One region of the Paenibacillus sp. NPDC057886 genome, then DNA from elsewhere that is predicted to be linked to it. Evidence: riboswitches for the same ligand, from Rfam matches in the RefSeq annotation. Region 1 holds a riboswitch; the other holds the start of a gene.
What was found. Region 1 has a riboswitch for ZMP and ZTP ahead of ACFVQB_RS05790 (bifunctional 5,10-methylenetetrahydrofolate dehydrogenase/5,10-methenyltetrahydrofolate cyclohydrolase). Riboswitches for the same ligand answer to the same signal wherever they lie in the genome.
Positions count from the first base shown of each region.

Region 2: it holds a riboswitch for ZMP and ZTP, as region 1 does, so the genes downstream of both, ACFVQB_RS07825 (TIGR01440 family protein) here and ACFVQB_RS05790 (bifunctional 5,10-methylenetetrahydrofolate dehydrogenase/5,10-methenyltetrahydrofolate cyclohydrolase) in region 1, are expected to answer to the same signal.

Region 1 covers NZ_JBHVMZ010000001.1:1,310,315-1,325,823, forward strand. The annotation lists gene ACFVQB_RS05780 (undecaprenyl-diphosphate phosphatase) at 1-526, opposite strand, end outside; gene ACFVQB_RS05785 (DUF817 domain-containing protein) at 543-1,340, opposite strand; gene ACFVQB_RS05790 (bifunctional 5,10-methylenetetrahydrofolate dehydrogenase/5,10-methenyltetrahydrofolate cyclohydrolase) at 1,475-2,326, opposite strand; ZMP/ZTP riboswitch at 2,378-2,459, opposite strand; gene ACFVQB_RS05795 (MarR family transcriptional regulator) at 2,641-3,123, shown strand; gene ACFVQB_RS05800 (nitroreductase family protein) at 3,135-3,719, shown strand; gene ACFVQB_RS05805 (nitroreductase family protein) at 3,737-4,222, shown strand; gene ACFVQB_RS05810 (MFS transporter) at 4,391-5,653, opposite strand; gene ACFVQB_RS05815 (ArsR/SmtB family transcription factor) at 5,694-6,533, opposite strand; gene ACFVQB_RS05820 (MBL fold metallo-hydrolase) at 6,854-7,516, opposite strand; gene ACFVQB_RS05825 (hypothetical protein) at 7,755-8,672, shown strand; gene ACFVQB_RS05830 (glycoside hydrolase family 11 protein) at 8,963-9,598, shown strand; gene ACFVQB_RS05835 (formylglycine-generating enzyme family protein) at 9,810-10,649, shown strand; gene ACFVQB_RS05840 (hypothetical protein) at 10,993-12,420, shown strand; gene ACFVQB_RS05845 (winged helix-turn-helix transcriptional regulator) at 12,501-12,884, opposite strand; gene ACFVQB_RS05850 (winged helix-turn-helix transcriptional regulator) at 12,877-13,239, opposite strand; gene ACFVQB_RS05855 (arginase family protein) at 13,344-14,258, shown strand; gene ACFVQB_RS05860 (aldo/keto reductase) at 14,446-15,297, opposite strand.
Region 2 covers NZ_JBHVMZ010000002.1:130,670-146,178, forward strand. The annotation lists gene atpG (ATP synthase F1 subunit gamma) at 1-428, opposite strand, end outside; gene atpA (F0F1 ATP synthase subunit alpha) at 559-2,073, opposite strand; gene ACFVQB_RS07780 (F0F1 ATP synthase subunit delta) at 2,090-2,638, opposite strand; gene atpF (F0F1 ATP synthase subunit B) at 2,635-3,123, opposite strand; gene atpE (F0F1 ATP synthase subunit C) at 3,238-3,462, opposite strand; gene atpB (F0F1 ATP synthase subunit A) at 3,541-4,359, opposite strand; gene ACFVQB_RS07800 (ATP synthase subunit I) at 4,405-4,782, opposite strand; gene ACFVQB_RS07805 (AtpZ/AtpI family protein) at 4,775-5,029, opposite strand; gene wecB (non-hydrolyzing UDP-N-acetylglucosamine 2-epimerase) at 5,216-6,373, opposite strand; gene upp (uracil phosphoribosyltransferase) at 6,412-7,041, opposite strand; gene ACFVQB_RS07820 (serine hydroxymethyltransferase) at 7,469-8,716, opposite strand; gene ACFVQB_RS07825 (TIGR01440 family protein) at 8,950-9,543, opposite strand; ZMP/ZTP riboswitch at 9,683-9,764, opposite strand; gene ACFVQB_RS07830 (low molecular weight protein arginine phosphatase) at 9,880-10,452, opposite strand; gene ACFVQB_RS07835 (manganese efflux pump MntP) at 10,575-11,135, opposite strand; gene ACFVQB_RS07840 (L-threonylcarbamoyladenylate synthase) at 11,313-12,422, opposite strand; gene spoIIR (stage II sporulation protein R) at 12,739-13,398, opposite strand; gene ACFVQB_RS07850 (FtsW/RodA/SpoVE family cell cycle protein) at 13,915-15,135, opposite strand; gene ACFVQB_RS07855 (FtsW/RodA/SpoVE family cell cycle protein) at 15,463-15,509, opposite strand, start outside.

The DNA.
Region 1 (15,509 bases):
CTGTTGCACCAGAGCGGCTTATTCCCGGAATAAGAGCCACCGCTTGAGCCAGACCCACCAGTACTGCGTCTTTCGCTGACAAATCGCCATCTCTTTTCCGCCCACGAAGGTTTCGAATAAGCCACAGCGCAACCCCTGTAATCAGTAAACTAATCGCAACCGTATAGACAGAAGTGAAGATTTCTTCAATTTTATCCTTGAATAGCACAGCCCCGATCGCAGCAGGTAGGGTACCAATGATTATGTATAGACAAAACATAAAATCTGCTCTGTACTCCGCATTGCGAGAGACTAGGAATCGCCAGCCTCCTACAATAAGTTTTTTGATATCTTCCCGAAAGATAAACATAATGGCAATCAGGGAGGCTGTGTTCGTCAAAATTTCAAAGGATAATCCGTTCTGCTTCATGCCAAGCAATCGTTGAACAATAATCAAATGTCCGCTCGATGAAACCGGAATAGGCTCTGTAGCCCCTTGTACGATACCTAATAACACATATTTCAACCACAAAATAACGTCTTCCATTGTATCCTCCTACTCATTATTTTCGATTGGCTTTGACATATTTCAGTTGGGCCACAATGATGACACTAATAATCACCAAAAGGAACCACGAACTGATCTTGCTAAAACTGACCAGTTGCCAGGAGTCATGCTGGTCAGGGTATTTCCAGCCGTTAAAAAAAGTAGCTATATTTTCAGCGGTCCAGATGAAAAAACCTACGATGATAAAAGCGAGCGTTAACGGCATTCGATAGGTAGTTAAACGTACCCGATAGATAATCCATGTTTTTCGAAAAACAATAAATACAAGAGCGGTCAACCACCACCGAAAATCGGGAATAAAATGATGTGTGAAAAAGTTGATATAGATGGCTCCTCCTAACAGAACAGAAGATGCAAACCCTGGCCAGCCCGTCATGTCCATACGCAATCTGCGCCATATTTGACACATAAAGCTTGCTACACTTGCATACATAAATCCGCTATAAAGGGGAACACCCAAGAGCTTGGTATACCCAGGCTCAGGGTATGACCAGGAGCCCATCCAGACCTTATACATCTCCAGTACTAACCCAATCACGTGAAATATACAGATGACTTTGATTTCATCACGTGTTTCCAATCCGCTGCGGTACATCAGGTACTGCACTGCTAATAAAATAAGCAAAATGGCATCATAGCGATAAAGAAAGGGTATCTGAATTACGCTAGAGAGGGCCAACGTTCCAAAGATCGCCACAGGAAAAATGCAGCTCATCGCCTGATGATAACCAAAATGCAGCAGCTGTACTAGAGGTTTCAAGTTATGTTTATCTCCTTCCCAAGCCTTGTTCATAATAATATAGATATGATCCATTTGTAAAAAGAGAAAAAAAGCTATATATATTTTCTTATTTTCAATTAGAGCGTATTCAAAGACAAACAAGGCCCCTCGTTACTGGAGGGACCTTGTTTTTTTGGCTAATTCATTTATACATTTTCAGATTGCTTGTAGGCAGATTTAATCGTATGTTCGATGAGCGTCGCGATCGTTACTGGACCAACGCCGCCCGGTACAGGTGTAATTGCTGAAGAAGGGACAAAGCAAGCTTCATAGTCCACATCTCCGACATTGCCTTTGTTATAACCTGCATCAATAACGACAGCACCGGGTTTAATCCAGTCTCCTTTAACAAAGAGCGGTTTGCCCACGGCTGCAATAATGATATCGCCAAGCTTCACGATTTCCTCCAGATTCACGGTTTTGGAGTGGCAAGTCGTCACCGTTGCATTCCGGTTTAGCAGCATGGCTGAGACAGGTTTGCCCAGAATTGGACTTCTTCCGATGACAACCGCATGTTTGCCCTCGATTTGAATATTGTAGAAATCCAGAATACGCATAATAGCCTGTGGTGTACAGGAGGGGAATTCAGCTTCTCCAAAAGCATTAAGTGCAAAACCGAGGGTCGTTACACCGTCCACGTCTTTCTCGATGCTAATGGCATCAAAAGCTGCTCTTTCATCGATATGATTCGGAACAGGGTGTTGAAGCAAAATACCGTGTACGGAAGGGTCATCATTTAGCTTGTTAATTTCTTGAATCAATTCATCCGTGGTGGTATCCGCAGAAAGAACGACCTTAATGGATTGCACGCCTAAGCGAGCACAAGCATTTCCTTTCATACGCACATAGGTCGCTGAAGAAGGATCATCTCCGACGAGGATTGTAGCAAGACAAGGCTGAATGCCTTTTTCCTTAAGAATGGCAACCTTCGAGGCCATGTCTTCCTTCATAAAATCCGCTACCGTTTGTCCATTCAAGATCAGTTTGTCAGTACTCATTTTCACATCGCCCTTTCAACATAAAAAAGAGGCAAGGAAATAAATATTCCTTACCTCTGCCCAGGCGTACGGCTTATTACAAAACCATATGCTCCCTCACGGTTCACCGTGTTCGCCAGTTACATATGATCGTTTAAATTGTTTAGTTTGATAGTACTTGAAAAAGAAGAATTGTTCAATAGTTAATGGATTTGATAACTGTTCTCACTTGTGCTATATTGTTAACTAGTAAACTATTTTAGATTAAATTAGTGAACAAGATTGATAAATTAAGGTTTTTTATTGTTTATTAGTAAATAAGGAGTGATAGAAGATTGGATTCAATAGATCGAACAAAACAGTTACTGTATGACCAATTTATCCGATTTTTACATGTATATGAGAATCACAAGGATACGGAAATTGAACATTTTCTAAGTATCGCCCAGCGGGAAAGCATGGACAAAATCCCTCAGCATTTGACCGCGGTTCATATGATAGAGTGCATTGGCAAGCATGAGCCTATTAACAACACAGGTATTGCCGACGCGATGAATTTGTCCAAAGCAAGCATTACCAAGATCGGCAACAAACTGCTGGAGGAAGGGTTCGTCAAACGTACGAAAATGAATGACAACAAGAAGGAGAGCTATTTCCGGTTGTCACCGCAAGGCAAAAAGATCTTTGAACTGCATGAACGTCTGCATGTACTTGTGGCTGAACGGTTCTATCGTTCTTTGGACAAATATTCGGAACCGGAGCTGAAAATAATACATCAATTTCTTCAAGACAGCAGCATGGATATGGAATCCAGATAAACTGAAGGAGAGTGAAACACTTGAGTCTGGCAGAATTGATCAGGGAACGCAGAAGTATTCGTAAATGCAATTCTACACCGGTGGGACAGGAGTTGGTTGTTGAATTGCTGCACAAGGCCACACGGCTTCAACCATCTGTTGAAGCTGGCTCATGGCGTGTTGTTTATGCCGGAACTCCCGAAGCTCGCAAACGGTTGGTGGACTGCATGCTGGAACAGATGTCGCAAAGCAAACTCGGCAAGCTGATTCCGGGAAAACTGCTGGATGTGTTTAAAAAGAGGTTTACAGATATTCCTGCTCACGTCATTGTTATGTCGACTGTAGGACCGGATCGTCTGACCAATGACCGTAATTATGCGGCTGCCTGCGGGATGATTCAAAGCTTCCAACTGCTGGGCTGGGAACAAGGGTTAGGAATGCTGTGGGATACAGAGTCCATGATTCAGAATGAAGGCTTTTTCAAAGGAATTGGACTGCGTGAGGATGAAAGATTTGTTGGCGTTCTTCATATAGGATACTACGACAAAGCGCCAAGAAGCCGGAAAAGAACACCAGCTGAGCAGAAGTGGAAAGTATTGCAGGCTCAGACTACGTAGAAGGGGAGGCTCTAAAAATGAAATTGTTCGATCTGGTAGGCGAAATAGACAGTCCGAAAGATTTTTCGAATCGAATGGTATCGCAGCAGCTAATCCTTGAATTGCTCAATCACGCCGTGTGGGCGCCAAATGATGGACTTCGTGAGCCGTGGCGATTTATTTTTGCCGATAACCGTAATGGGAAACTCATGCAGGGATTGCAGGAGCACGCTCCAGCCTATCTTCTGGTCTTGGTGAAGGAAGAGGCGGATCATCATAAGCGGGAAGAGGATTTTGCAGCCGTCTGCTGTCTAATCCAAAATTTTCGTTTGCTTGCCCATGAACAGGGCCTGGGTGTGCGCAGCACGTTGCATGGCTGGATGTACGACCGGAGCCGTACTGAAACGTTTGGCGTGTTAGGCAACGAGCGGATTGCTGCGGTTCTGGAATTGGGATATGATGCTGGACAGCATGAAGGAAAAGCTGAGATAGCTGAACCTCAGCTTCAGTTCGAACTGTTGTAGCGGGGAATATATAGGGAAGAGAATTGATATGAATGAGGAACGACAATGCCTTGATCAGGATTGTCGTTCTTTTTTATGCGGTGTGTATCCGGTTTGCAGATTAAAAGTCAGCTAAAGCGGATACACACAACTAATCCAGAGATTCACTTCTTTTAAAAAATGATGTTCCTATAATGTGTTAGTTACCTTGTTATGAGAATTAAATTGTGTTCTATTCTGTAAAGTAGATAAATCACCATCTAGATTTTTCAGATTTGGAAGGAATGCTGCGGCGGCCGAACAAAGCAAGGGAAGAAGACCCAAGGACAAGAATAAGAAAGGGATACCATAGAGTTCTGCAACCGCTGCACCTGCAAAAGCACCTACAGGCTGCAGTCCGCCACCAATTAGGAATCGTATTGAGTTGACTCGGCCTTGCAGAGGTCCAGGGACAAGCGTACCATGCAAAGATGAACTGAGAGAACCAAAGAAAGGTCCTGCTGCTCCAGCGGCACATAAGGCAACGAGCGCAAACGGGTAACTCGGGAATAGGCCCAGTAAGGCATTAAAAAGCCCGATGACCGCCAGACTGCAAAGCATGACTGTACGTCGTCTTTTGATTTCACCCATCCATGAGATGATCACTAGTCCCACTAATGTGCCACATGCCGAAGCAGTGGTGAGTGTGCCCATAGCAGCGGCATCCCGATCTAACACTTCACGAACAAAAGGAATCATCATGGTCCAGATGGCCACAGAAGACATGTTGCTGATCGAAACCATTCCCATAATCGAGAGCATAGCCGGGAAACTACGATAAAAGGAGAAACCTTCATGAATATCTCTGATATAAGCTTTAATTGAAAAGGAGGCCTTTGCTGCTACCGGCTTCTGCATTGTGGGTAGATAGAGCAACGTGGCAATGGCGGCGGTGTAACAAACAGCGTTGATGCCAAGCGTTGGCAACGCCCCGGCGGCGGCAGTAAGAGCTCCGGCCAAGGCTGGCCCTAACAAGGCAGCTGCATTACGGCAGCCGTCGATCACCGCGAATGCACGCACCAGTTTGCGTTCATCTGATACTCCCGGAACAATTGCCATTGCCGTGGGCATGAATAGGGCTGAACATGCCCCGCTCAGCCCTGCGGCCAGAAAAAGGTGCCATAATTGCAAGTGGCCTGCGAGTCCCAGACTCAGCGGTAATAAGAGCGTAAGTAACCTAACAGCAGCTAGCACTGCCATGAACCGCCCTCGGTGTAACCGATCGGACAACGGCGAACCGAGCAACCGAAAGACCACTTCTGGAATAGTAAAGCTTAGTGCCATCGCACCCATGGCCATCTTAGATGCAGTTATTTCATAGACAAGCCATTCCATAGCCAGAAGACCAAATACGTCACCAAATGAACTCAGAGTGACAGTAGCTAATAAACCATAATAACTGCGCTTAAGCATGAGAGTTCCTCCGTATGCGTGGGTTAAAGGGACCTTATAATCATTCTTCGATATAAGCTGAAATCTGTTCCGAAAGCTTGTTGAGAGCTTCCAGACGCAAGCTGTAAGAGGTAGTTTTCTGGTTATAATGCACGATGACAAGCCCCGCTGCCCTCAATGAAATCAGGTGGTAGTGCACTGTGCTCTTAGAAAGTTTAACCTCGCTAACGATCTCAGTGAATGTTAACTGCCTTCCAGCCAACAGGCGGAGGATGTATAATCTCGTTTCGTCGGACAATGCTCGTGTTAGACGCAACAACCGATGTTCAGGCCGACCCGTTGCTGGTGGGAGAATATCGGCAGAGTAACTAGTGAAAATCACTTCATCAAAGATTGCTGAGGTGACAAACGGACGGGCGTGATATTGAGGAATTAGAATCACTTGTTTGAGCAGAGGGGTGGAGTATAGACGCATACCCTCCGTGGCCTGTTCGTAGACCTCAAGGTCATTGGTTCCGTTTAAACTAGACCGTCTGGTTTCAGCTTCTAAGGCGAGGCCTTCGATAATCGCCGAATCGATTTGACTGAAATAGTGGGCATCCCATTCACGCAGTGCTTCGGATGTCCGGCTTCGCAGTTCCGGGAGATTGGAGGGAACGGACAACTTCACATTAGCAGCGATGTCATATAGTTGGCCTGTGGTTAGGTCTTCAAGCCAATCCAAAAAACCACTCACTGAGCGTTCACCAGGACAACTCCAGATATAAGGTGCAAGGCTAAAATCATCTACAAGTTTCATCGTCTCCCGCATTTGTTGCAGTTTGGCAGGTGCGAACCGATCCTGTACTTCTTTAACCCATAGTTTTCCAGCATCCAGAGCATTATGATTCTGTTTGCTCATGAAAACCGTCAGGCTACTTACACATTCATAAATTGGCGCGAAATCAACTTCCACTTTGTAGTTCATAGCTCGAATTTTCCCCTCGTCTTTCTTGTTCTATATTTATAGAACAACTAATTTGTTTTATTGTATACGAACAATTATGGGTTTGCAACAAAAATGTCCAATGATGATTTACTTATTCTCTTCAACGAAAAAAGACGTTCCACGGGTGGCGAGCACCTGAAGAATCGTCTTAATGAATTTATACTGACAGCAAAATGAACAGACCGGTTTTAAAATAACCGATTAATACTGTCCAAAAGAGTATATTGAAATTTCTAATCTTGGATGAGTTCTGCTATCTGATCTTTCACATTGACATCACTCAATCCCCCGTGGTAACAAACCACGGATGTAAGGTCAAGATATGTATACTTTCTCAACGAGAGCTTTGCTGCATTCATATCCGGTGTGGTCGGGGCGTGAATTCCACCAAGCATACCGTCTACACTGTACATGGAGTCTCCTGCAATGAGAGTTTTACTTTCCTTCAAATAAAGACTGATATGACCAGGTGTATGTCCAGGCGTGTGAATAACGCGAATCCCGCCGCAAAACGGCAGTTCCTGGCCATCTATTAAGGTATTGTTCACTGTGCCCTTCGGGGGATTCTCCAGGTGACTATCTTTTATAAGAGGCAGTTCCCCTTGGATGTAAGGCTTATCCAGTTCGTGTGCATATACTTTAATAGCATTACCACGCGCCTGCAAAATCTCCGAAAGATTCCCTATATGATCGACATCCTGATGGGTCAAAATCACCGCATTTAGTTTGTCTAACGAGACGCCAGCCTTTTCCATTGCCACACATAAATCCTCGAATTGACCTGGAAAACCAGTGTCTATTAGAAAAGTCATTTCATGATCCTTTAAAAGGATAGGGTGTATCACATTCCCATGATAGTCCAGATGAAGCATTTCGACTCCCTTTGAAATTTCCATAATATTAGTCCTCCGTAGAAAGAAATAGTATCTCTTTGTAAACGAATCAACTTCGTAAAAGGATACGGGGATAGAAAAGGGGGTAAGGATATAACTTCTTAAAAAAGTTTTAAAATGATATGTTGAGATAGTAGAAAGTTTCTTCAAAAATAATATTAGTGGTAAAATAAAAAATAAGGAGGGAATATCATATAACTTACACAGATGGTACAGAAATGTTGGAGGTGCAGGGTCTATAGTGAAGAAATTAAGCTTGGCAATACTGTTATTCTTAACGAGTTACGTATTATTCTCATCAAATTCAACAGAAGCTTCAACAACAGTTAAAACCGCTGTACATACCTATAAAGGTCAACCGTATGTTCAAATTAGTGGTGGAAATGCAATAGTTAGTAAAAAAATAAATTATACTTTAAAGGAACATACAGTAAAAGTAGCTAATGGCAATAAGGCTATCCAACAGAATAATAGTGCAGCTTGGTACAAAACGAGCGTGAAAACAATGTACAATAATAATAAAATATTATCTGTAGTTTACACAGATGGACTCAATTACAGCGATGACAATATCGGAACATATGTATCAATTATTTATAATTTTGATCTTGCAACAGGTAACCGAATTACATTATACGATGTAGTAGATTCTGATCAAAAAAAGGCCAATCTTGTGTCTGTTTTATCTCATAACCTTCAGCTCAAGTATAACAAGGGAATTACAATTTATGAAAAGAGCATATATGATATTCCGATAAACTCTTCCTCACCATTTTATTACTACGATAATGGTATAGTTATTCGATTTTATCCCTCTCAAGTTGCAGAATTGTCAGAGGGATTTATAGATATAAAGGTTCCATTCTCAAAGTTAAATGAAGAAATAAATAAATTGGATCCCCTTAGCACCTATTTAGATTATCTGCGGAACAATGTGACTGATTATGTAGATACTGAGATGGAATACTTTGATGGATACAGTATAAGGAATAGTTATCAACTTGCAAATGGTGAAATATGGATGCAAGTAGAGCCAAATTTTTTTAGCCTACAATCATATTCGTTGTATCCGAAAGTACGCATATATAAAGATAAAACACGCTATTATATGTGGGTTGAGGGTACAGATGACGCAGTAGAAGTTGAGAGAATTAGATAATTTCTAAGCATAGCATTTATTTCTCAGCCGCCCTTCTGGGCGGCTTTTTGCATATTTGTTTTCTTGTAGGTACAAGTCGATTTTTAGAAGGAAAGCAGAACAAAACTAAACATATTAGAGATTATTCTTTAGTTTGTCAGGTTTTTATGTAAACGCTATCATTCTATAATTTAGTCAGAAAGGAGGTTAAAGTAAAAAAAGAATTGCATCAATTGGTAATTGAGAACTTCAACCGAGAATCAGACGAAAGCAGTCGATAGGGCAAATACAATCATATTGGGAGGTAGAGTATGTTTAAATTTAGCAAAAAAATGTTGACGGTCATTCTTGCGGCTTCCATGAGTTTTGGCGTGTTTGCAGCAACCTCAAGTGCAGCGACAGATTATTGGCAGAATTGGACCGATGGCGGCGGTACGGTTAATGCTGTGAATGGATCGGGCGGAAATTACAGTGTGACATGGCAAAATACGGGGAATTTTGTTGTTGGTAAAGGCTGGAATGTTGGATCTCCAAACCGGACAATTAACTATAATGCTGGGGTTTGGTCTCCATCCGGCAATGGCTATTTGACACTCTACGGGTGGACAAGAAATGCACTCATTGAATATTACGTTGTAGATAGTTGGGGCACATACCGACCAACAGGAACGTTTAAAGGTACTGTCACCAGTGACGGAGGAACCTATGACATCTATACAACGATGCGATATAATGCACCTTCCATTGATGGTACACAAACCTTTGCCCAGTACTGGAGCGTAAGACAGTCGAAGAGAGCGACCGGGGTTAACTCCGCTATTACGTTCAGCAACCATGTGAACGCATGGGCAAGCAAAGGAATGAATCTGGGTAGCAGTTGGTCATACCAGGTGTTAGCGACAGAAGGATATCAAAGCAGTGGAAGTTCCAACGTAACGGTGTGGTAAGAAATCCACGATGATCCGTTTAATGAAAGTAAATCAGATTTTTATACATTAGGGACAGGCTCAATGTTTTTTTCCTCAGTTCTACCATCATTCCGGATATGTTGAAGGCCGTTTCAGTCAGACAAACGACAAACGGTCTTCGACGTTGCCGGATGCGAATGGCAGGTATCATAGCCAATTATTTTCCCATTAGCTTAAAGGAGATCGTTCAATGAGAAAGCTATTAATGTTCTTTTTAATAGCAGCAATCCTAGTGATTAGTGCTTGTTCGCCGGATAAACCCGAACCGAAGGATAACCTTGTATTCGTGCAAGGTGGAACGTTTAAAAACAATAAGTCCAATTTTGCTGGAAGAAAAGTGACTCTGTCGAACTTTTATATCGGGAAGTATGAGGTAACTCAAAAAGAGTGGGAAGATGTGATGGGAAATAACCCCTCCGGATTCAAAGGAGATCAATTACCAGTAGAAATGGTCAGTTGGTATGACGCGGTAGAGTATTGCAATCAAAGAAGTATACAAGAGGGCTTGAAGCCGCATTACAACATCGATAAGGATACCCAAGACCTGAATAATAAGAATGATAACGATAATATAAAATGGACAGTAACGATTAATGAGGGAACTAACGGTTACCGACTGCCTACAGAAGCGGAATGGGAATATGCCGCAAGCGGAGGTCAGGAGAGCAAGAATAACACATACAGCGGCAGCAACAACGCCGACGAAGTCGCATGGTATTGGAAGAACGCCGGGGACAAAATCTTAACTGGAGACTGGAACTGGCCTGCCATAGAGAGCAACAAAAACAAGACCAAATCGATTGGTACCCAAAAGCCCAACGAGCTTGGAATTTACGATATGTCTGGCAATGTAAGAGAATGGTGCTGGGACTGGTACAGCGATGCTGAGAGCCAAATTGCTTCATTTCGGGTTGTAAAAGGCGGAGGCTGGATCGGCGGTGTCAACAATAACGAGATCGCTTTTCGAGGAAAATTTGATGCAAATGGTTTTGGTCCCGATCAGGGTTTTCGTGTTGTTCGCGGAGAATAGTCGAAAGGTGGTAGAGTACCCAAATAGTTTAAGACGGCCTCATATGCTGCAAAGTAGGTCGTTGAACATAAAGAGATGTCCACGCTAATGCAGATTAGCCAGGGCATCTCTTTTTTGAAATGCTTGTATTTCATTCTAATGCACAGGATCGGAAACTTGATGCATTGTCGTACAATTTGAACCTTTATTTTGCAGGATCAAAAAGTATCCTACGACACAAAAATGATCGGATCACACAAAAAAGTGCGTACTATTCAACGATCAGGACACCTGATAATCTAACATTCGAAGGGCAAGTTGAATTGTCATTCAATATAAAAATCGTACTGAAGGGGTGGAATAAATGCCAGCGTATCAACTTCACTTGAAAGATAAACGTATCGAATGGGGAAACGCAATAGATGTGGAGTCTCTCATTGGCACATATCCACAGGACTCGATTAGAACAGGCGAGAATGCGGCTTTGGATTGGAAATTGCCTGACGGCATATATAGAGCAAAAGAGGTCGTCATAGAGCTGGATAAACTACTTGAAGCCATACTGGTTCAGCTTGGCGAACCGATAGACGGTAATCCTTCGGTGTTATTGGACAGCCTTCAGGCCAATTTGGCAATCTCCGGTGATCTTTCATCACTACCGCTTGGACCTTTGGCTTTGAAGGATAAAGCGGGTGTTGAAATTACGGCACAGGCTGCACGCATTGGTGAACAATTGGTTCTCTGGGCACGAGAGATTAATTCTGAAAAGAGGGCACTGGCGCAATATGGGCCGGAAACTCTTGGAGAGCTGGAATTTAGAAGTCATTGCTACGGTCATACCCTGATACCGGAAGCTATTGCTCAGGTTTGGGGACCCGCTGGGGGACCAAAAGTTATGCAGCTATATAATGAATACTTGCACCAATTTGTATTGCTGCGGGATGCATTACTTCCCTTTGCCAATTGGGAACAAGTACCCTTTGAAGTCAAGGAACACACGCAATTCAAAGGATTACGTTTTCTGGAGCCTGCCCGTAAGATCTTTTTAACTCAATTGCTCGGCAAGGAATTAACTCACAAGGCGATTGTTCAATATGCACAGAGTGTCGTTAGCTCGGGTTTGACCTCTGCTGGTTACGGTTTTCAATATTCTCTAGGAACCGTATTGCCCGCTGGCTTGGGAGAGTCGGCTGGCACGGCTGCGCGTTATCTTCTGAAGTGGCATCCGGTACAAACCATTGAGATTGAAGATACACAAGATATAGTTGCCATCTCATTCGAATATGAATATGACGATTATTATGCTGCACCACGCGACGAAGCAGGAGCGGGTATACCGGGTAGCAAGGATCACCTTCACATTTCAGAAGATCACAGTGATCTTCCATCCATCGCACGGCTGCTTCCGAACACAGAGTCAGATCGAACAACCGTGCGTTTCAGTTTCGAGAGGGAAGGTAATGCATCTACTGTAGATCTCGGTCAGCTCTTTAGGGGGCATCGATTTTCATATCGGCCTGAAAAGAACAGCCATTCCAAGGATGCTGCCGTGGAGCGACCATCGACGAGCATTCATCAGGTAGCAGACATTCTGTCGCATCCCGGATTGGTGACAAATACGGACGCTGGAGTCCATTTCATTTCAACAGGTGGGAATGAACTTGTACAGTGGGCTTTGTTAGGCAAGCTGTATCCTGAAAATGTGGTGTTATTGGGCAAAGGAGATCAAGAGGAGCTGGAAGCAGCTTTGGTTTCCGGGAAGGGGTATGGAACGCAATTTCTGGTTTTGTAATGCCTTAAACCATTCGTGACAGATGATATGACGGCGGCAGCGTATTCGTACACAGCTGCTGCCGTCAAATTACGACTACTCTAATTTACATTAGCGATGTCACGGCGAGAGTCATCATTGTCGCAAGATACTTCGTCGGGGAACTTCTCGATATAAGTCGTGCCAAACTTGCACAACATCTGAAGCATGGGGGCCAGTTCCTCGCCCAGATCGGACAAATAATATTCTACTTTTGGCGGTGCAACCGGATAGACCTTACGAATAATCAGACCGTCACTTTCAAGCATTCTGAGCTGCATCGTAATCATGCGTTGGGTTGCGTCAGGAAGAAGTCGCTGTAGCTCATTAAATCGAATGGGACCTTTAGTTAAGTGATTGAGTATAGAAATTTTCCATTTGCCGCTAAGTAAGCTCATGACAATTTCCGATGTACAGCGATAGGTTTTATCTCTAAAGTTAATCATCCTCCAACACATCTCTTTCACTTTGATTTTGTACTCCCCACTCACATAAACCTTCCAGAACGGGCAATAACGTTTCCGCTTTATTGGTCAGACTGTACTCGACTTTAGGAGGGACTTGAGGATACTCTTTCCGTTCGACCATACCATCCGCTTCCAATTCTTTTAGTTGTGAACTCAAGGTTTTAAACGTAATCGCTCCAATTTGTCTTTTCAGTTCATTAAAGCGTACCGGTTGGTTTTCTGCCAAAAGATAAATGATGACCATCTTCCATTTGCCGCCAATGACAGACAAGGTGTAGCCAAAAGGCGTATCTTGAATATGTTTAACCTTACCTTGATATTCAGCCATGCTCATATTTATGCTATCCTTTCGGGTAGTACCTGTCATAATAGTGCGTACTACTTTTTGATTTGCGTTCAGTTTATACTAACCTTACTTTGAAGTAAAGGAGATAAAACATGAATCAAAAAACAATACGTCTGTTAATGCCACAATGGCAGGGCGGAAACAATCCTAACTACTCTTTTGGGGCAGAACTGCTTGCCTGGCTGGCTCCTGATAATGATCAACCACTGATTCAAATTCCTGTACAAGCATATGATGGAACTCCACTGGAGAACGAGAATGGTGTAAATGGGAGAAAACAGCTCATTGAACAACTGGAAGCAGCCCAGCATATTATTCATGCTCATAAGCCGGATCGCATCGTCATGTTTGGTGGGGATTGCTTGGTTGAACAAGCACCGTTTGCCTATTTAAACGAACGGTATAATGGAGAATTGGGCTTGATCTGGATTGATGCGCACAGTGATTTGGTTGGTTACGTGGGTTATGATAACGGACATACGCTACCTCTGGGAAACCTTTTGGGAGAAGGAGATGAGGAGTTTGCAAAACATGTGAAAATCCCTCTAAAACCTGAAAATGTCTTTATTGCGGGATTGGCAACACCTACAGAAGAGGAAGGCGAAGTAATCTCAGAAGCATTTGAAAGATTGGGTATAACGACTGCAGAATCAGATACAGAAATGATTCAAAGACTTGGCATTAAAACTGCCGGAGCCGAAGAATTAACGAAAAGTACAGCATCCATCAAAGAGTGGATTAAAGAAAGCGGCATTAAGCATCTGGCTATTCACCTTGATCTAGATGTGCTCGATCCTAAGGCCTTTCGTTCTTTATTATTCGCGAATCCTGAAGGACCGTATACTTTTTCTCCTGCGGGATCCTTGCAAATTCCTCAGCTTCTTCAGCTGCTCAAAGAATTATCGGAAGAAACAGATGTCGTGGGATTGGGTATAACCGAGCATATGCCATGGGATTCAATTCATTTGAAAAATATGCTGGGGGAAATACCTATTTTAAATCAATAAAGTTGTATACGAGAAGAAATCATCGTTGAACAATAACTGATTTACCTCCAGCAAATCAAAAAGAGCCGTAGATTACTACGGCTCTTTTTGGTTATTTTCCAAATTGCCCACAGGTATGGGAAGCCAAATAGAATATGGCTCTTTCATACCTCTGTGCTGGAAAGGAACTTAATGATCACCCGAGGGGTCAGATATCAAGTTTGCGTGTGCCAAGCCATTTCACCATTTCTGGATCGTTATGAGAAAAGAACAGACTCTGTTTTGTATCTAATGCAGTAATTGATTCCATATCATTTTGGCTTAATTCAAAGTCAAAGATATTGAAGTTCTCAACAATTCTTTCTTTACGAACAGACTTCGGAATGACAACGACTTCTCTTTGTGTCAACCAGCGTAAAACGACCTGAGCAACGGATTTATTAACTTTTTCCGCGATGGATACCAATACTTCATTCTGGAACAGATTATTTTTCCCTTCTGCAAAAGGCGCCCAGGATTGAATCTGAACATGATTCTCTTTCATAAATGCAGCACTCTCGATTTGTTGATTGAAAGGGTGTGTTTCAACTTGGTTTACCGCAGGAACTACCTCATTATGAATGATTAAATCGATCAGACGATCCATCTGGAAGTTACTAACCCCAATAGCACGGATCTTTCCTTCACGATACAATTCCTCCATAGCGCGCCAAGAGCCGTACACATCGCCAAAAGGCTGGTGAATCAAATACAGATCCAACACATCCAATTGCAAGCGTTCCAGAGATTTCTCGAATGCTTTTTTAGTGTTTTCATAACCCGTATCCTGAACCCAAAGCTTCGTAGTAATAAATAACTCTTCTCTTGCCACACCACTTCGTTTAATGGCTCGACCAACGGCTTCTTCATTCAGATATGAGGCAGCTGTATCAATCAGGCGATATCCTGCCATAATGGCATCGTAAACGCTTTGTTCGCATTCATTTTGATCTGCAATTTGAAAAACGCCAAAACCCATAATGGGCATCTCTACACCATTGTTAAGTATTACTTTATCCATGTCAAAGCCCTCCTTTGAATATATTTATTATGTACCAAATCATAAATCTAACGTTATATCATTCATATCAAATGTTTGCCTAATTATCTCACAGGACGTATGAAATTAAATCTTGACCTTCAAGTAAAAGACTTCTATTCTGCCTCGAATAGAAGTCTTTGGATTTTTCTTAAAAATGTTCCCTTTTCCAACGGTCCAAGTGGATCGAAAGA
Region 2 (15,509 bases), on a different contig from region 1:
TCGGATAGATCCGTTGTAGTGGATGCGATCGCAATTTCGCGCCGTCTGAAATAATCGCGTCCTTTACGCCCAATGACGAACAATTCGTAGTCATCCTGAGAGTTGTGTTTTTCTTTGAGTGTCAGATTGACCTGACGCAAAATGTTAGCATTGTAACCACCCGCAAGACCACGGTCCGATGTAATGATTAGATAAGCTGTCTTTTTAACCGGACGACTCTCCAGCATCGGATGTTGGATTCCCTGCGTGCTTGATGCAATACTAGCCACAACTTCTTTCAGTTTCTCCGAATAAGGACGAGCTGCTTCCGCTTTTTCCTGCGCTTTACGCAGTTTTGCGGCAGCAACCATCTCCATTGCTTTGGTGATCTGCTTGGTGCTTTGTACGCTTTTAATTTGCCGCTTTATTTCGCGCATGCCTTTTGCCATGATTTCACCACCTTAAAGTTTTGACATAGTCAAAACTACTTCGTAAGCATATTGAAACTTTGATTGATCAAAGTTATACATGCAGACATGCGGAATCGGTTAAACAACTCCGCAACTGCATATCATCTATTTAGACGGAGACAGAAAAGCTCTTTCTGAACTTCTCGATAGCGCCCTTCAGAGCATTCTCATTGTCTGCAGTCAATTCTTTTGTATCACGAATGGATGCAAGAATCTCAGGATGGCTGCTCTCCATGAACGCGAGGAATTCTTGTTCAAAACGAGTCACATCACCTGTAGGAATTTCATCCAGGAATCCTTTAACCGCAGTGTACAAGCTGACTACCTGTTGTTCTACAGGCAAAGGCTGATTCACGCCCTGTTTCAGGATTTCCATCATGCGAGCACCACGATTCAGGCGAGCCTGAGTCGCTTTATCCAGATCGGAACCGAACTGGGAGAACGCTTGAAGCTCACGATACTGAGCGAGGTCGAGACGCAGGGAACCTGCAACCTTTTTCATCGCTTTGATCTGAGCAGAACCACCAACACGGGATACGGAGATACCTACGTTGATCGCCGGGCGTTGTCCAGCATTGAACAAGTCAGCTTCCAAGAAGATTTGTCCGTCCGTAATGGAGATTACGTTCGTCGGAATGTAAGCAGATACGTCGGAAGCTTGTGTTTCAATGAACGGCAGTGCGGTTAAAGAACCACCACCAAGCTCATCATTCAGCTTCGCTGCACGCTCCAGCAAACGGGAGTGCAGGTAGAAGACGTCACCCGGATAAGCCTCACGACCCGGTGGACGGCGAAGCAGCAAGGAGAGTTCACGGTATGCGGAAGCTTGTTTGGTCAAATCATCATAGATAACCAAAACGTGCTCACCTTTATACATAAAGTACTCACCCATCGAACAACCGGAATACGGTGCGATGTACAACAATGGGGATGGGTCAGATGCTGCTGCAGTTACAACAATCGTGTACTCCATTGCGCCTTTACGACGAAGAGTTTCTACGACTTGTGCAACTGTAGATTGTTTTTGACCGATAGCAACGTAGATACATTTCATGCCGCTGCCTTTTTGGTTCAGGATAGCATCAATCGCGATTGATGTTTTACCTGTTTGACGGTCACCGATGATCAACTCACGTTGTCCGCGACCGATTGGAACCATTGCATCAATGGCTTTGATCCCTGTTTGCATCGGCTCATGAACTGATTTACGATCCATTACGCCTGGTGCTTTACCTTCAACCGGACGGAATTCCGTTGTAGCGATTGGCCCTTTGCCATCCACTGGAATACCGAGCGGGTTAACAACGCGTCCAATCAATGCTTCGCCAACAGGCACTTGCATGATTTGACCGGTACGTTTTACTTGGTCGCCTTCACGAATATCATAGTAAGGTCCCAGGATAACGACACCAACGTTGCTCTCTTCCACGTTCATGGCGAGTCCCATAACACCGCTTGGGAATTCAACCAACTCGTTGGACATTACGTTCTCAAGTCCGTATACACGAGCAATACCATCACCGACCTCAATAACTGTCCCGACTTCGACTACATCGATATCGGTTTTGTATTGTTCGATCTGGCTCTTAATTAATGTACTGATTTCTTCTGGTTTGATACTCAAGTGTCCTCACCCCAATCTACTGTACTCGTCTGTTAAAAGACTGCTCAAGACGTTCGAGCTTGCCAGCCAAGCTGCCGTCATAGATCGTATCGCCAATGGCGACTTTCAATCCGCCCAGCAGAGTCGGATCAACAAAATTCTCGATACGAATCTTTTTATTCACACGGCCACCGAATTCACGGGCAACCGCTTCTTTTTCTTCATCATTCAATGCATAAGTCGAGTAGACGCGCGCATCAGCTATGCCAAGCGACTCGCCTTGGATCTTCAGATAATCATTCAGCAAAGCTTCGAGCAATTCAACGCGTCCGCGCTCAATCAACAGCAGAACAGTGCGAAGGACAGGCTCGGACACCTTTCCATCAAGGCTTGAATGAAGGACATTCTGCTTTGCTTCGTCCGAGATGTTGGGAGATACGATGAATTTTTCGATATCAGCATCCCCGGTCAATGCACTGACAACCACACGCAGTTCCTGTTCAACTTCAAGTACCTGCTGCTGCTGGAGAGCAACTTCGAACAATGCTTTCGCATAACGCTTGGCAACTATCGTATCGCGGCTCATTGTCGGCCTCCTACCTCATTGAGGTATTGGTTCACAAGTTCCTCTTGTGCAGGACCGTTCTCAACTTCTTTTTTGATCAGCTTGGAAGCGATTTGAACGGAAGCTGTACCCAGTTCGCTGCGAAGCGCTGCGACCGCTTTGTTCTTCTCACTCTCAATCTCACGTACAGCATCGTCTTTGAGACGATTAGCTTCCGCTTTCGCGTCAGCCAGGATCGATTCGGCTTGTTTGCCGCCCGTTTGTTTGGACTGTTCAATGATGTCGTAAGCATCTTTGCGCGCTTGCTCCAGAGCTTGTTTTTGTTCCTCCACATAGGCAATGGCCTGTTCCCGAGTCTGCGCAGCCTCATTCATCTGCGTCATCACGAGTTCACGACGTTTTTCCATAATGGAGAACAAAGGCCCGAAAGCATAACGGCTAAGCAGCCAATATAAAATTGCAAATGCAATAATCGCAAGAAGCGTATTTTCCCATACGAAACTCAATCTGTTCACTCCTTCCTGGAGGTATCCTTGAAACGTCATCCGTTAGAACGGACATTACCTAAAAAGAAGGCGCGGATGGCTATGGCCTTCCCCGCCAAACCTGTATCGATTTAATTAAGCCATACCGTAGAACATGAACGCCAGTACCACACCGATGATAGGCAATACCTCGATCAGACCTACACCGATAAACATTGTTGTTTGAAGAGTGGATTTTGCTTCCGGTTGACGGGCAATACCTTCCACCGTTTTGCTGATTACCATACCGTTACCAATACCTGCGCCAAATGCGCCCAGTCCTGCAACAATTGCTGCTGCGATTAATGCCATTGCTCCCATTTGTATATCCTCCTTAAAATGTTAAATCGAATTTTTTATTGTTCAGCCTGGTGAAGAAATCTTCGTAGGGCTTGAAACTTAATGTTCTTCATGCGTCTCGATGCTCTGTGAAATGTACACCATCATCAAGATTACAAATACAAATGCCTGAATCGCACCGATAAAGATACTAAAGCCCTGCCATACCATAAGCAACGGAATCGCTGCAATGGCACCAAACACTTTGAACGTGGTCAGCTTCAGGATCGTTGTAATCAGTACCTCGCCCGCGAAGATATTCGCGAACAAACGCATTCCGTGTGTCAGCAGCTTGGATGCCGTCTCTATCAGGTTGATCGGCAAGAACAAGGCGAACGGTTTAAGATAATGCTGGAGATATCCTCTTGTGTTACGGAACAATCCGAGTCCATGAGATACCAGGAATGCTACGAGTGCCAGTCCCATCGTTACAGACAAGTCGGCTGTCGGTGATTTCCACCAAGCCAGTTCAACGTGTGGATGTGCTTCAGGGTCCTTGGCATGCGCTTCGTTAAACGCATCAACAGCAGTGACAATCGGTTGATTGAACACCTGCGCCTGACTGACCTCCGTAACTTCAGTAACCGCCTGAAACGGAAGACCTAGCATATTACCTACAAAAATGAACATAATCATGGAAAGAGCGAGAGAGATAAAATGTTTCCCTTTCTTCATATCCATCGTGCTGGAAATCAGATTGCGGACGAATTCTACTGCCCACTCCATAAAATTTTGCAGCTTGCCGGGATTTTCAACGGATAATCTCCGTGTTGCCAGTACAGCAAAAATAAAAACAAGTGCACCTGTAACAACCAGCATCAACAGAACCGATAGATCCAGTCGAAATCCGCCAAGCATAATAATTGGAGCTTCATGCATATTTTTCTCACCCCTTTCTCGACTTGAAAGCTGCAGCACCTAACATCATTCTGCTCTGCGGGAATAGACGATCCCTATAATCAGTAAGGAAAATTGTGCAATGACCAGACCGCCTGCAACCGCATATGTATTGAAGTACTGCGGAAAGCGCATCGATATGAAGATACCGAGCACTGCGAGTGCCGCTCTTGTCAAAAATCCCAGGTTCACACGCTTCAAGTTACCTTCTGCCGCATCATCAGACATTTTCCTTACTTTGAAGCCCAGGTAAAATGCATTGATCCAGCTAATTCCTGTACCCAGGGCCAGTCCCAAAGCAATTGTCTCCACACGTGGCATAAAGGCCGCTGCGAGAAAACAAATCATAAGAAAGTACATGATGAAAACAGTCATCATTCTGCGGTATCTGGTTAGTTCACTCATCACTTTCCCCCATGAATTTTTTCGCGATAAAGTAGATGCTTACGCCGCCTGCTGCCAAAAAAAAGAGAACGCTTACGGCGATCCATATTCCGTTACCCCCGATGGTCTTGTCCAACCAGGAGCCAACGTAATATCCGGCAACAGCGAGAATGGCAATCTCGATTCCAAAAGCTGTCACGAGCCCCATTGCTTTCCACACATTATCATCATGGTTACGGGATGAATTTGGTTTGTTCGAATCGGCCATTTTCCACGCCACCCTTGCAATCCCAGTTAATTTTACTGAATGATGAGAGCCTTTGTCAATTGAATGATTTTAGCGTTTTAAAGGGGGAAACGACGGGATTACAGGCCATCAGAGCCCATAAACCCGCGTAAACCGTACAGTTTAACTGTATGCTGTACCCTTTAATAATCCGTCAGAAAAAATGAATTATTTTTTGAATTTTCTGTGAAATGATTCCGGACGTTCACTATTCACACCAAAATGATGCAAAATCGCATTGACAATTCTTTCCGAAGCATGTCCATCACCATAAGGATTGGCAGCCTGACTCATGCTTGCATACAGTGTTTCGTCTGTAAGCAGAGCTTTGGTCCGCTCATATACACGTTCCTCTTCGGTACCCACCAGCTCCAGTGTTCCAGCCTCAATTCCTTCCGGACGCTCCGTTGTATCCCGAAGAACGAGAACAGGCACACCAAACGAAGGCGCTTCTTCCTGCAAACCGCCTGAATCTGTCAAAATCAAGTGAGTATGCGGGTAAAAGTTATGCAAATCCACCACGTCTAGTGGATCAATAAGTTGAATACGGGGGTGATTCCCCAAAATCGCGTGAGCCGGCTCCTTCACAGCAGGACTTGGATGCACCGGATACACGATGGCAATATCCTCAAACTCGTCGGCAATCCGTTTGACGGCCTGGAAAATGTTACGGTGAGGCTCGCCTTGGGATTCACGGCGGTGAGCTGTCATCAGCACAAGACGCTTGCCCTGTGCCCAATCTAGTACCGGATGTGTGTAATCCTGCCGTACTGTATATTGAAACACATCTGTTACCGTGTTGCCTGTGACATACGTACTAGACTCCGATTTATTTTCTTTGGCAAGATTGGAAGACGACCAGTCCGTAGGCGCAAAATGCAAGTCAGCAAGCACTCCGGTTAACTGACGATTCATTTCTTCCGGGTATGGAGAGAGCTTGTTCCACGTGCGAAGACCTGCTTCCACATGACCCACCTGGATCTGCTGCAGGAACGCAGCATAGCTGGCTACAAACGTTGTCAGCGTATCACCGTGAACCAACACGATATCCGGCTTTGCTTCACGCAAAACAGGCTCCAGGCCTCCCAGCACACGAATCGTAATTTCATTCAACGTCTGGCGATCTTTCATCACATCCAGATCGTAGTCTGGATGAATATCGAATACTTCTAGAACCTGATCCAGCATCTGACGATGCTGTGCAGTAACGCATACGATCGATTCAATAGATTCGGGATGTTTCTGCAGTTCCAAAATAAGCGGAGCCATCTTGATGGCTTCCGGGCGCACCCCGAATATCGTCATGACTTTAATTTTCTTGGACATTGAAGCAAAGCCCCTTTTCTATTCAGCATGCAATATGCTTATTTAGTGCCGTACAGACGGTCTCCTGCATCTCCCAGTCCGGGAACGATATAGCCGTGATCATCCAGACGATCGTCCAGTGCAGCAACGTAGATGTCTACATCCGGATGTGCATCCTGAACAGCTTTTACTCCTTCAGGAGCTGCAACCAGGTTCATCATTTTAATTTGCGTGCAGCCGCGTTTTTTGAGCACGTCAATAGCAGCAATGGCAGAACCGCCAGTTGCCAGCATCGGGTCGATGACAATCAACTGACGCTCTGTAACGTCCGTAGGCAGCTTGGTGTAGTACTCAACAGGTTGCAGGGTTTCCGGGTCACGGAACAAACCTACATGTCCAACTTTTGCCGCCGGCAGCAATTTAACAACACCATCCAGCATCCCAAGGCCCGCACGCAAAATCGGAACCAGCCCAAGCATACGTCCAGAAATTACTTTTCCTTGTGTTTCAGCTACTGGTGTCTGCACATCAATAGTCTCCAGCTCAACATCTCTTGTAATCTCATAAGCCATCAGTGTAGCCACTTCATCCACCAATTCACGAAAATCTTTCGTATTCGTACGCATGTCACGTATAAACGTCAGTTTGTGTTGAATCAAAGGGTGATCACATATTACTAATTTTCCCATCTAATTTGTCCCTCCGGTATGTTCTTCATGTTCAGCATTACCAAATATGCCTAATCATCATTCATAGGCCCGATAAATCCTGTATATTATATCATCACCTACTCCGAATTACACCATCAAAGGGCACTTAATCATTACAGAAAACCGAATCCTATAAAAATAGGACCGGAAAAATGAGTCTTCCGGTCCTTTTTGCTCTCGCTGTTATGTAAGTTGAGTTGATGAAATACATGTAAACACAATGATGCTCCGCAAACAGAATGATCTTCCGATCGCTGTTATCCCCTGATTTCTTTGATTCATTTATTGAATTGGTTGAAATAAGGGGATAAAGGCGAGCGCTTCGCTTCTTCAGGTTCTTTCAGTTTGCTCCGTCTGAGTATTTACATAAGAACATCTCAAATACAAACACCAAGAGCAATCTTTTTTAGTATTTAAGATCTGTGTACAGTGGGAATTGATCGGTAAGCGCCGTTACTTCAGCACGGGCTTCGTCCAATTTAGCTGTATCTTTAGGGTTTTTCAATGTTTTGGCAATAATCTTACCAATAGCCACCATAGCTTCTTCGTTCATACCACGGGAAGTAGCTGCAGGTGTACCGATACGGATACCGCTCGTTACAAACGGGCTAGTTGGGTCAAACGGAATTGCATTTTTGTTCACGGTAATGCCGATGGAATCAAGTACATGCTCGGCTTCCTTACCTGTGATATTCACGCTGCGTGTGTCGATCAGCATCAAGTGGTTGTCTGTACCGCCGGATACGATGTTCAATCCTTCAACAATCAGCGTTTCAGCCAATACTTGTGCATTTTTCACCACGTTTTGTGCATACGTTTTGAACGAAGGTTGCAGTGCTTCACCGAATGCTACTGCTTTGGAAGCAATGACGTGCATCAGAGGTCCACCTTGGGAACCCGGGAATACCGCTTTATCAATCGCTGCTGCCCAAGCTTTGCGGCACAGAATCATACCACCACGAGGTCCACGCAGCGTTTTGTGAGTTGTTGTCGTTACGAAATGCGCATGTGGAACCGGGCTTGGATGCAAGCCTGCAGCTACCAGTCCTGCAATGTGAGCCATATCCACCATGAACAAAGCACCTACATCATTAGCAATGGAAGCAAGCTTTTCAAAATCAATGATACGCGGATATGCACTTGCACCTGCAACGATCATACGAGGACGATGTTTAAATGCCGCTTTGCGCACTTCATCATAATCAATCAGGAATGTATCTTCTTGTACACCGTAAGCCACGAAATTGTACAGCAATCCGGAAGCATTAACCGGGCTACCATGTGTGAGGTGTCCGCCATGCGCAAGGTTCATACCAAGCACAGTATCACCTGGTTTCAGAGCCGCAAGGTATACTGCCATATTCGCTTGTGCACCGGAGTGAGGCTGAACATTCACATGTTCTGCTCCAAACAATTCTTTGGCACGATCACGCGCGATATCTTCTACGATATCAACATGCTCACAACCACCGTAGTAACGTTTGCCTGGATATCCTTCAGCGTACTTGTTAGTAAGTACAGATCCCATTGCCTCAATAACCGCTTCGCTTACGATGTTCTCGGATGCGATCAGCTCAATGTTGTTTTGTTGACGTTTCAGTTCAAGATTCATCGCTTCCAGTACTGCCGGGTCATTCTTGCGCAATTGTTCCATGATTAAATTCCTCCCAGGTATAAGTGAAGTTATAAAGCGAAACTACAGTGGTTACACTCCTGACTTCGATTGCATCACCATCTTCCGATCGCTGTTATCCCTGGATTTTTCTGAACTCCCTTATAATAAGGGGAAAATCCAGGGATAAAGGCGAACGCTTTGCTTCTTCAGATTGGTGTTGCACTCTCCGTTTTCGTGTAAAGTCTAATTTGGCTTTATACAGGTTGAAGATATCAGTCACAAAATGTTGAATCTGGTTGTTCTTCCATACGATACACTGCACGCTCGCCGCCAATCAACTTCGGACGGGTCAATGCTGTAGTTACACGGGCATCACCGATGTAGCGGAGTGCTGTTCGGAAAGGTACTGCCACATGCCGCAAGTGCATGCCAATCATCGTCTCCCCAATATCCAGTCCCGCATGGGCCTGCACATGTTCAGCCAGGCATGGATCAGTCAGCGAGCGATACGCTGCGGATGCCATGGAACCACCTGCTTTGGGCACGGGTACTGCACCAACTTCAGTCAATCCAAGACGTGTAAGCAGTGAACGCTCCATAACCAGTGCACGGTTCAGGTGCTCACAGCATTGGAATGCAACATCAAAACCGGACTCCTGCTGCACCTCGCGTATACCCGCAAGAAGCTGCTGCGCCACTTCAACCGCACCGCTTGTACCAATCCGTTTGCCTGCGACTTCACTTGTACTTGTCCCGATCACAACGATCTGTCCAGGTCCAAGCTGTCCGGCAAGCGCCAGTTCACGCAGAATGGATGCGGTCTGTTCATGCAATCCGGGTTGTTCCGAATCTAACTCAATAGTCATCCTATCGCCTCCCGATAAAATCATGCCCGGCTTCCTCTTGGCTGCCCGTGGTATTCTTGCATGGCATTTCAGGTACTATTATAGCGAATAATCAGATGAAAGACGAAAAAAAGAGCAGTCTGCGGGTAACGCAGAATTGCTCTTTTGCCCAGGCGACCGGCCGTTTGTTCCGGTGCTCCATTGTGGTTGTGCCCACTTCGTCGCCAGTTACACCGGATCCCTGTTTTCCCCTTCATCATAAAACAACCTGCGTTTAAAATCAACGGGTAATTTACATCCCGTGTCCGTTTTTATATGGAAATCCAACGGCAGCTGCGAATGATAAAACGAATTAAATTAATCCAACTTGTCCAAAAGTCTGTCGAGCGCGGTCCGAATCTCTGCCGCAGCTATGTTGTAATCGTCACGACTGCCGCCAAACGGGTCCGAAATATCAAAGCTCGGAATGCGTTGTCTGATCTCGATCGCCCGCTCACGTTCAGATGCCAAAATTTCCTGACCTAGCGCACGTTTCATCTCCAATGTGGCAAACAGGCTGTCCAGCTCCTGAAGATCATTCAGGACTTGCTCGTCATTTTCCACATACTCTTTCAAGGTATACGTCTTGTGTACCGAGTCAGGAAAAACCTGCATGACATGTTGTTTATGACTGCGTGTCAACGTGAGAATCAGATCGGCCCAACCGACCAGGTTTGAGCTAAGGAGCGTCGAATGAGGTGGTCCCTCAACGTTGTGATCCCTTAGTACGGCCTCCGCATGACGGGAAATCGGCATGCCCGTAGTTGCGGCTACACCCGCGGAACGAACATCCACCTGAATGCCCCGCTCAGACGCCAGTTTACGTAAAAGTCCCTCTGCCATGGGGCTGCGACATGTATTCCCTGTACATACAAACAAAATATGTTTCATTATGGTTAGCCTCCCCATTTTGCAAATGTTGTCGAATCATGTTTGAAGCTCCATCTGATCAATGAACCTCATAACTATATATTGAAGACTGCACCAGGCTGTAATCATGGTTACGTTGTTTTTTAAAATATAAACAAAAGTCCAAAGGCGAGCAAGATCGCTCCGCCGGCCGCTTCCCCGTAATCCCCCATGTTCTGGCTCACACGTCGTCCCAACAGCAGACCCATGACGGACATCAATCCACCGCATACGCCAAAAGCCAGCACCGTTAATACCAAATCACTGCTGAACATGCCGAGAGAGACTCCAACGGAAAATGAATCCACACTGACACTCAGTGAGAACAGAGTCACACCGAGCAGAGATCGATGATCCACCAGTTTGGTGTCTCCCTCCCGGAAAGCGTTCAATATCATATGGGCGCCGAGCAGGACCAGCAAACCCCCAGCTGCATACGTCGTAATGTCACCAAGCAGGGAACTGACGTACTTGCCTGTATACATGCCGATGAGCGGCATGATGATGTGTAACAGGGCCGTTACGGTACTGATTCGCAATACGTCTCTCAGACGAATACCCTTCATGCCAATCCCGATTCCAAGTGAGAACGCGTCGAGTCCGAGAGCGACGGCCATAATCAAAATGGTTACCAACTGCCCTACATGGGCAGACACATCCCACATCCCCATACCCCCAAGTCACGTAAAGGTTCTTGTACACCATATGCGGACAAGATCATAAACATGACCTGAGAAGACTTTTTGCAATCTTGGTATTCAAAGTGTAAGAGAATTGCTGGTCTTGGCTTAAGGGCGGGTGTCAGAGGAAACTTTTTATGGCAATATTATGGAAAAAGGGAGCTATCGGTTACCGACCTGAATGAGTCGGTGACCTGCCGCCTTGAGCAGCCGGTTCATGACGGCTGCTCCCAGTCCTTCGCGTGAGCAGGCTTCAGCCACAATATATGTGGCGCCTTGCTCATCGCAGCTGCGCAGCGCGGCGTACAGCCGACGCGCTGCTTCTTCCAGCTCGCTGGCTTCGCCCAGCGAGAACACGGCATCGGCGCGGTACTGCTCCGCGTGCTCGGCGAACGCCAGCACCGCGGTGCGCTCCCCGCGCTGCGCCGCCTCTGCGAGGGCGGCGCTGATCCAGGCCGCCACCGCTGCGGGCGGCCCCTCCACCACGCATAGCGCACCTGCGGGCGCGTAGTGCGTGTACTTCATGCCCGGCGAGCGCGGCGCCGGGCTGTCATCGCCACCGGGCCCCTCGGCGAGCAGCGCCGGGTCCGTGGCGACACGGGCGGCTACGGCGGACAGTTGTTCCGCCGTAATCCCGCCAGGGCGCAGGATGGTGACGGTACCGTCGTCACCGACCTGCACCACCGTGGACTCGACGCCCACCCCGGTGGGGCCGCCGTCCACGATGCCGCCGATGCGGCCTGCGAGATCCTCGCGCACATGTGCGGCGAGTGTCGGGCTTGGCCGCCCGGAGCGGTTGGCGCTCGGCGCGGCGACCGGGCATTCCGCCGCCGCGATCAACTGCAAGGCCACCGGATGGTCCGGCATCCGCACGGCCACCGTGTCCAACCCGGCGGTAACCCGCGGGGACACCGCCCCTGGCCTAACCGGCAGCACAAGCGTAAGCGGCCCCGGCCAGAAGGCCGTCATCAGCGCCTCCGCTGTGCCATTCACTTCCGTGACCAGTGAATCCAACTGGTCACGCTGGGCAATATGCACGATCAGCGGATTGTCTGAAGGCCGCCCCTTGGCTGCAAATACAGCTTCAACCGCTGCTGTACTGCGAGCATCAGCACCCAGACCATATACCGTCTCTGTCGGGAATGCCACGGTCTGCCCTTGACGAAGACAGGCTGCGGCATCCTGCAAGTCAGCGAGGGCCTGTTTATACGTACTCCCTTTGGCCACGTCTTCCGTGTTCTCATTGGTTAGCAGTACATGGACATCCCACATGCTCGTAACCATTTCCTCTGTACTTTCATCGTTCTCCATGCCTTTCATGGAAGACTGATGCAATTGCTCGTTCTCTCTTGTCATATATCCATCATTCCTAAACTTCAGTAGGGTAGTTAATGCAAGACATCCTGCTTCCGCGATGCCTTATTCACTTATGTTTTCTGATTCCTATAATTATAACATATCTGCTCTACCCAAGAATGCAGTCTGATTCTCCCCAGCGATTAACATCATTGACTCAAATCCATAATAAGACAAAAGGGCACTTCCCTGAATCGAAGTCCCCCTGATAAAGCTTATATCCAGCAGCATGTTATGCAAACAATCCCGTCACCCAATCCCACAATTGGACCGCCATATCCCACAGGAAGAAACGCGCTTCCGGCGTAGCTGCCTGCACAGATGCTTGTGCATCCCCAGGCTCCGCAGCTGCTGCTGATGCTGTTGCAGGCTTCGCCAGTGCATCACCTGTTCCTGCATCTATGAAGCATAATGGTGGAAACAACACACACCACCAGTTTTGTCCATCACCTTTTCCCAGTGTTATCCGCACTGCTTCGTAATCTCCAGCCGGATATACGGTACCCCCATATAATTTGGTTGGAAACGGAACAACCCCGAGTTCCACCTGATACGAATAGGTTAAGCCACGATTGGCAAGCTCTTCTCCTACACGATCCTCGATTTCAGATAAATGCTGACGAATGACCCCGCGCGCTTCTTCCAGACTTTGCGGATTCTCCAGTTCGGTTACCCACTCATCCATTTGGGCAACGACCGCGTCACGAATCTCGCGTTTGACCAACTGATCTCCCGCTGCATCCGAGTTTGCGAGAATACGCAAGCGAATGGATTGTTCCGGAATCGCTGTGGGCGCCACAGCTGCATCCGTTTTCTGACCTTCCCACATCATAATGATCATCATAAGACATACAATAATAAGTCCAATTTGTTTCACGATTCTTCTGCTCATTCCGTTCTCCCCCTCGGCTCCCGTGATCATGATCCCAGTAACTCTCTCATGTCTATCAGTATGCCCGGAAGAGATGGAAGTAAACCTGCTAGATTACAAATCTACTAAAAATTTTAATAGGAGGGTTCGACTTAAAACGAAAGGTCTGTTAGCTCGCTCATGAATGACGAAAATCAAAGAAGCGCCTGCCTATGGAACGCTTGTCGGCTGGCACTTCCTTGAAAAATCTAAAATTCTAGCCTACCCTTGATGCTCCAATTTGGCTTGCTGCATGGATGCCCTTGTTTCTCGGTTACTTATTCACCCGGATAGCTTCCCAAGCCCCGCCAACCGAATTGCGGCTCGCTACAAGCTTACCGCCATTATTCAGATCACAGGTCACCACATACAGATTTATTCGCGAGTGAAAGACCGAAATAGCATACAAATTACATACTGCTCCATAACACACTCCGCCTTCCTCTCAACGGGAAGATGGATGTCCATAGCAGAGTTGAATCATACCAAAGTTCAAGATTACGCTGTTGTCTTTTCTTTTTTGACCATACTCCATAAGCGTTCCAGCAAGTTAGGTCGTTGTTCTCCCATAAGAAGCTCGTCCTCGTCTTCCTGACCATACAATTTAATGCTCATCACCAGCCCGATACATGCCATATTAATGAGCAACGAGGTGCCTCCATAGCTGATAAATGGCAGCGTAATCCCCGTAAGCGGCATCAGTCCAAGGAAAGCACCAATATTTTCAAACACCTGATATAACAGCATGCCGATAATACCTACAATCACGACAGGTCCCGCCCGGTCTCTACAGTGTAAAGCGATTAACACCATACGATGAATGAGGATAAAATACAGTAAGAGCAGAACAGATCCACCCACAAAACCAAACTCCTCGGCAATGACCACAAAAATGGAATCCGAATAGGTATACGGTACACGCCCCGATTGGACAGATGTTCCCTGCATGTAACCTTTGCCTGTTATGCCCCCCAAGCCTATGGCAAGACCCGCATTTTTCGTATGCCAGGAAGCCTTCGACGTTGCTTTATCCGGTACAAGCCAGGGATCAATTCGCTCGGCCCAATGCTCCCGGTTCGCCTTTTCCAGAAAGGTGAAAATCTCATCGTGATACGACGTATACGCTTTGACGAATCCAAAAAAGGTTACTCCCACAATAGCAAGAGCAATTAGTGCATGAGACAGCTTGATATTCCCTATCCATAACACAGCGACCAGAATCACGATGTATCCGAGGGCGTTTCCCAGGTCATTTTGAGCCATCACGAGCGCAAAGGGAACGAACGTCCATAACCCGATGGGCACAACATCTTTCCAGAAACGAAGCGTAGAATTTTTTCTTTTGACCAATACATGCGCCAGAAACAGAATCAAGATCATTTTGAACAATTCTGCCGGTTGAAAAGAAAGATTCTCACTAATCTTGATCCAGCCATTCGCATTATTGATCGTGCCACCTACAAAGTTGACAAGAATCAGCAGGACGATCCCAATCCCGTAAATATAAAACGCATATTGGATATACAGTTTATAATTGACTAATCCAATACCGATGACGGCTACGAATCCAATCCCGTAAAACAACAAGGTTTTGATATGATGATTCCCAAGTTTCGGATCGGACTGAATCGCACTGTACACCGTAAATACACTCATGACCATAAGCAGCAACAACACAAACAGAATAACCCCGTCCATCTTCTTCAGCATTCTCAGCATGTTCCCACGTATCCCCCTGAGGCTCAATACCCAATAATTATTTCCATTAGTCTTTAATATTACCATTGTATATAATTGGAAGACAAATTGGAAATCTTGTAACCACCCGTATTGAATATACATATCACCCAGTAGCCTATCGGGACGTGAGGACCGTCTTTCGCAGCCTTCAGAAACTTAGTCCGATCCCTGAACTCACTTCAGGGATCATTCCATTTGAAAAGACGAAAAACCCTGAAACCCACAGATCTATCTTGCTCTGATCTGTCGATTTCAGGGTTACATTTTTAATAACACTTTGGCAAAGAGTCTATCCTTGAATAAAGACTATTGCTCCTGCTGCGACGGTTTGCGTCTGAATAGCTTCATGACAA